2 linked regions of the Fulvivirga ulvae genome follow. The protein of the gene in region 2 interacts with the protein of the main gene of each other region in a pairwise test. Links are inferred from orthologs where the notes say so. Each region holds a gene or a part of one and is shown on either strand. Other genes may lie near its edges. The genes, in order: ruvC and ruvA.

The links.
Region 1: the proteins of ruvA (region 2) and ruvC interact in binary tests that used the Escherichia coli proteins (3 or more experiments, as listed by UniProt). The link is inferred for Fulvivirga ulvae from one-to-one orthologs.

The regions. Positions count from the first base shown.
Region 1 is NZ_CP089981.1:4,225,565-4,228,731, forward strand. What follows is about bases 97-2,926. They hold ruvC (crossover junction endodeoxyribonuclease RuvC), read right to left. Parts: upstream 1,882-2,926; coding sequence 1,312-1,881; downstream 97-1,311. Other genes in these bases: LVD17_RS18035 (DegT/DnrJ/EryC1/StrS family aminotransferase), read left to right, coding at 147-1,238; LVD17_RS18045 (lysylphosphatidylglycerol synthase domain-containing protein), read left to right, coding at 1,968-2,867. In the rest of the region: LVD17_RS18030 (YfhO family protein), read right to left, coding at 1-1; LVD17_RS18050 (glycosyltransferase), read left to right, coding at 2,936-3,167.
Region 2 is NZ_CP089981.1:1,365,467-1,368,803, reverse strand. Bases 235-3,234 are described here. They hold ruvA (Holliday junction branch migration protein RuvA), read right to left. Parts: upstream 2,032-3,234; coding sequence 1,438-2,031; downstream 235-1,437. Other genes in these bases: LVD17_RS05745 (NADP-dependent malic enzyme), read right to left, coding at 2,009-3,234; sov (T9SS outer membrane translocon Sov/SprA), read right to left, coding at 235-1,424. Outside these bases: more of sov, read right to left, coding at 1-234; more of LVD17_RS05745, read right to left, coding at 3,235-3,337. UniProt on the Escherichia coli protein: The RuvA-RuvB-RuvC complex processes Holliday junction (HJ) DNA during genetic recombination and DNA repair.

The sequences.
Region 1 (3,167 bases), 2.9 Mb from region 2 along the record:
TTCAGCGTTAGTTTTTAGCGGCTTGTGCGAAATTCAAAATTAGCCAAATATAAATACTCTTTGGGAAAATGAATTGTTTTATTAGTTCTATAAAGTTCAGTTCTTTATGATGAAAATTTGTGGATTATAATTTTTCGAATGATAATATGAAGGTTTCGTTTTTGGATTTAAAAAGGCAACAGGCTGAAATTAAGGAAAAGCTGTTAACAACTACATCAAATATTATTGAGGAAGGCTGGTATATAGGAGGGAAGCATGTGACGCAATTTGAGCATGCCTTTTCCGGGTACCTGAAAGCAGAAAACTGTATAAGTTGTGCTAACGGTACAGATGCATTGGAGTTAATTCTGAAAGGATTTGGTATAGGTAAAGGAGACGAAGTAATCGTGCCTTCCTTCACCTGGGTTTCAGATGCTGAGGTAGTACATGCCGTTGGAGCAAGACCCGTTTTTGCAGATATCCCTATGGATTCATACTGTATCTCAGGGGAAACAATTGCAAACCTGATCACATCAAAAACCAAGGCAATAATTGTTGTACATCTCTATGGGATACCTTGTCATATGGATCCTATTATCAATTTAGGCAAAGAGTATGGGATTAAGGTCATAGAAGATTGTGCCCAGGCACACGGCGCTAGCTATATGGGTAAAAAGGTCGGAACAATAGGGGATGCAGCAGCTTTTAGTTTTTACCCCACGAAGAACCTTGGTGCTCTGGGTGACGGGGGAGCTATTATAACTAATGATGCTACACTGGCTCAAACTGTTCGTTTGCTGAAAGATCATGGACAAAAGGCACGTGATGAGCATGTTGCAATAGGAGAAAATAGCAGGTTAGACGCGTTACAGGCAGCCGTTTTATCGTTAAAATTATCTTATCTGGATCAGTGGAACGATGAACGTCGAAGATTGGCTCAAATTTATTTATCAGGTATGAACAAGCTGGACATGAAGTTACCTGATAATGGAATAGATCGGGTATTCCATCTTTTTGTAATTCAAACTGCTCTTAGAAACCAGTTAAGGAAATATTTATCAGAACATGGCATAGAGACAGCCATACATTACCCTGTACCTATTCACAAAATTGAAGCTTATCAAGTGTCCGAAGTGCTTCCCAACTCAGAAAGAGCCGCTGGTGAAGTTTTATCCTTGCCTCTATATCCAGGGATGGAAGATGCAGAGGTAGAGTATATTTTAGATCATGTAAAAGCTTTTATGAGCACTGGAAAATAAAGATTACAGGAAGGGCCGAAAGGTGAAAATGGATTTGCGCATCCTGAAAATATAACAATATTCTTTTTTTAATTTATTTCACCCTCCCCGGATTCTCACTCACAAATGCGCCCCAGCTTTTTGAGGATTTTGTTTGTGCAACTCCTTTTTGAAAATGATGACAGACTGCTACAGCCAGCGCATCTGTGGCATCTAATAGTTTTGGTGCTTCCTTAAAATTTAAAAGAGACATGAGCATGCTGGCAACCTGCTCCTTGGAGGCATTTCCATTGCTAGTTACAGACTGCTTTACCTTTTTAGGAGCATATTCGGTGATAGGGATCTCCCTTGACAAAGCAGCAGCCATAGCCACTCCCTGTGCACGACCGAGTTTGAGCATCGACTGCACGTTCTTTCCATAAAAGGGAGCTTCCAGGGCTACTTCATCAGGATGGTAATCATTGATGAGGCTTAAAACACGCTCAAAGATCTTTTTGAGCTTCAATTCATGACCCGAATACTTGCTGAGGTGAATGACCCCAAACTGGATCAAACTTAACTTTTGGCCTTTTATAGCGATCAATCCATACCCCATTACACTTGTTCCCGGATCTAACCCTAAAATTATCCTCTCGGTTTGAGGTTTTTTATCTATTTTGCCCACACGCGCAATTTATGAATATGCCCAATCTAATAAAAGCTTCTTTTTATAAACCAACCCTATGGCCGATCATTAAAGTTGTCGTCCTCTTGTTTTTAATTACTTTCATTTATTTAAAACTGCAAGATAGAAAGGATGTTGCTGAGACGACGTGGAACTATATTCAGGTGGTTCTTTACAATAACCCCGGGTTACTGGCGCTTGTATTGATTTTAATGCCGCTAAACTGGGGACTGGAAGCTGTGAAATGGAGAACTCTGGTCAGGCCACTGTCCGGAATGTCGTTTATGAATGCAGTTAAAGGTGTACTTACCGGTTTGAGCCTGAGTTTTATTACTCCTCACGGCCTTGGAGATTACTTTGGGAGGGTTATGCAAGTCAATAACCCTCAGAGAGGTAGATACATAGGAGCTATTATGCTTGGTCGTTTTTGTCAAATGGTTCCCACACTTTTATTTGGAAGTGTAGGGTTGTATTATATTTCCGTCACTGCTTTATGGATCTATGTTTCGTCGGCAGTAGTGCTTGGAGGTGCTTTACTTATAACATATTTAGTGATTAGAGGTAGAATGATATCAGGCATAGCGCCTTCCGAAAAACTAAGAGTAAGAATAAACTACTACTTTGGTATTATAGGGATGTATTCGGCAAGAGAAATTACGGCCATTCTACTGGTATCTGTTCTCCGTTATATCGTATTTGCTTTTCAGTTCGGAGTCATACTTGTCTTGTTTTTGCCAGAGGTAAGTCTGCATCTGAATATGGCCGGCGTAACCTGGATATTTTTATCCAAATCCATATTGCCAACCTTTAATTTCCTAAGTGACCTTGGTGTGAGAGAGTTTTCAGCCATCTATTTCTTTGAGAAATATCATGTTGATATTGTGGGTGTTATTAGTGCCAGCTTAACTTTATGGCTGATCAATGTACTTGTTCCCACTATAACCGGGGCTCCACTTACGTTAAAGATGAGGTTAAAAACACGATGAGTTTGGTTTTGATTGTTATAATTTCTGTGTATTGTATATTATTGTTGCTTCTTAATATAGGATGGGCATTGAATAAAAAATCATCCACGTACGAGGGGCAGCCAAGCCATTATTATACCGTCATTGTACCTTTCAGAAATGAACAGAATAATTTACCCAACCTCCTGAGTAGCCTTCAGGGGCAGAGTATCTCTGATCAGGCATACGAGGTGATACTGGTTAATGATCACTCAGATGATTCGTCGGTTGAGATAATTAATAGGTTTATACCAAAGGCAAAATTTTCAATTTCACTATTAC
Region 2 (3,337 bases):
CCCAAACGTGGGTTAATCACATACTCATTTGGAGCCAATTTGCGAGCACTACTGATTTTTTCAAAATCTAATCCGTTTGACTGTTCTCCAAAAAGTCCTTCCAGTTCTGACGTTATATCATCAGCATTTCTATTGTTTAGCCCCAGCAGTTGCTGGTATAGTGTGTTTGCTCCATTATAGTTGGCCACTGCTCCTGCTGTTGGAGAAACTACAGCATCTCTGTAAATATTTGCAGCATTAGGCTCAGCTAAATCCATAAGACCAACTACGTTTCTTAGAGTCTGGGTGTCATTGTTTCTATTAACTACATAAACTTCTACACGGGTTACATTAACTCCAGAATTTATAAAAGGGATACTACTCAGCCATTTTTCATAATTATCTCTAAAGAAGTGCCCGAGGAAGAAGTGTCGGTTCTCATCATAGTTTGAGGCACGAATCTCAAATTCACGTCCTTGTACACCTCCGCCATCTATTGTTATCGATTCTGACTTTCCTCTTTGTGTGGAGGCCACGCTGGTAACATAAAGATCACCAAATTGCATTTGAGCTTTAATTCCGAACAGGTTTTGCGCCCCAGTGATCAGACTGTTGTTGAGGGGCAGGCTTACATTACCAATTTCGAGCTTTTGTAGTATGTCTTCTTCATACCCGGTGTATTCTACTTTAAGGTTGTTTTCAAAATCAAAAGAATTGTTGTTATCAAAGTTTGCAGTCACCTGCAGTTTTTCTCCAATCTTACCGACAACGTTCATACTGATCTGCTGATCAAATTCAAACCCTCCGCTTCTTTGCTGTCTGATTGGGATATTAGGATTATTGATTCTTTGCCACCTGCCACCAAAATCCAGGGTTACAAAACCTCTTGGTATGATTTCTACATAAGTGCCACCGAAAATTCTGTCGAAGATAGGGCTTACATAAATTGGGGGTATAAGGTTCCTGCCACTTACAGCACTTTCACCATCTAGCCCTGCAGACCTGTTTTTCCAATATTCTTTTAATTGTTGTCTTTCCTGGTATTGCTTGAATTCTTCAAAAGTCATTGAAGAAGTAGGTCGGTAATTTAAATCGCCAATCTTTTCATAAATGGTATAATTCATACCGGTATCGATCTCAACATCTAACTGAAGGCTGGCCGGATCCTGCAACAACAACGGTGACGGACTCGTAACATTGCTGAAAGGATCACCGAGGCGATCTTTAGGTTGATAGGTAGGCTTTCTTGATGGCTCGTATTGCTCGTTTTTTGCTGAATCCAGCTTTGTAGTATCCTGCTGTTGCAACTTTGTAAGATACTTTTTCGTAGAACCTGTAAGGCTAAAGCTTTTATTCTTTGGATCTTCTTCGTAAGTAAATCCAGAGCAAATCACGTAAGCGCATAGAATAGCTGATAGCGATTTATAGAATCTCTTTGAAATCAAAACGTAAGTATTATCACGCGTTTTTTAAAGTGAGCTTAATTAATTCCTCCAAAGTAATCGTATTTCCCGAATTTTTCAGGATCCTGTCGATACTTTTTTCCGCTGTAGATTTGTTAATTCCCAACGTTATCAACGCGGATAACGCCTCAGAACGAATAGTATTGTGTGAAGGTGATGTTAATTCTGATTCGCCCGGATAAAGCCCTTCTTTTTTGATTTTGTCCTTTAGCTCCAAGATAATGCGCTGGGCAGTTTTCCCTCCAATGCCTTTCACACCCTGGATCACTTTAACATCCTCATTTATAATAGCTTGTTTAAGTTCTCCTGCTGTCAATGATGATTGTATCATCAAACCGGTGCTTGGCCCAACGCCAGAAATAGAAATGAGGTTAAGGAACATCTTTTTTTCGGAAGTGCTTGAAAATCCATAAAGGGTATGGGAATCTTCCTTTACATGCAAATAAGTATGTAGCATGATATTTTCGACATCCTTAATATCTCCGTAGGTAGCCAGGGATATGTTGACGTGATATCCGACCCCGTTGACGTCTATTATCACGTGGGTCGGATCTTTGAATGAAAGTTTACCTTTGAGGTACGAGATCATTTTTTAGGTTGTTATGGTATATCTGAGCGTCTACCACTGCAATAGCGGTCATATTAATGATTTCCCTGACGGAGCTGCCCAGCTGTAATATATGAACAGGCTTTTTCATGCCCAAAAGTATTGGGCCTATTGCCTCTGCTCCACCAATTTCCATTAGCAGTTTGTAGGCAATATTACCTGCCGCCAAGTTAGGGAAAATAAGTGTATTTGCACCTTTTTCAGCTAATTCACTAAATGGGTAATTATTTTGTTGAATCTTAGTGTCCAGGGCCACATTTGCCTGAATGTCGCCGTCTATGATAAGCTCAGGAAATTTTTGTTTGGCTAGTTTGACTGCCTGCTGGACCTTCTCAGGGATTTCCCCTTTACTTGACCCGAAATTGGAATAAGATAGTACGGCTACACGCGGTTCAATATCAAAGAATTTCACACCACGGGCTGTCATTCCGATGATATCAACAAGCTCTTCTGCCGTAGGATTTACGTTAACTGTAGTGTCAGAGAAGAAGAATGTACCCTTTTTGTTGGCTATAATATACATGCCTGCCACCCTTTTTACATCTTTCTCCATGCCTATGATCTGCAATGCAGGAAGTATGGTTTTAGGATAGTCTTTTGTAAGGCCGGAGATAAGTGCATCCGCCTCGTCATGCTCGACCAGCATGCTGCCAAACATATTTCTTTCACGCATTAACTTCGTAGCTTCATATAAGGTCACACCTTTTCGCTTACGTTTTTCATAGTAGGATCTGGCGAATTTTTCGACCCTTTCGTCTTCTTCATAAGTGTCAATGATGGAGCAGTCATTCAACTCAAGTTTATGCTCTTCAATAAGCTTTTCTATTACATCCCGCTTACCTAGCAGAATAGGATGGGCAATTTTTTCATCCTGCATGATTTGGGCTGCCCGAAGTATCTTAAGGTCATGAGCTTCTGCAAAAACTACCCGTTGTGGGTTCTTTTTGGCGCGATTGATGATTCTGGACATTAATTTCTCATCAATACCGATCCTTTGCTGAAGTTCGATATGATACTGGTCCCAATCTTTTATCTCTATTCTGGCCACTCCCGTATTCATAGCAGCTTTAGCTACAGCGGGTGATATGGTTGTGATCAGCCTGGGATCGAGAGGTTTCGGGATGAGGTACTCTTTTCCAAATATTATCTTACTATCTCCATAGGCTTTGCTTACCATGTCAGGCACGGGTTCTTTAGCCAGGTCGGCAATGGCCCTTACAGCAGCCAGTTTCATTTCCTCATTTATTGAGGTAGATCTCACATCGAGTGCTCCTCTGAAAATATAAGG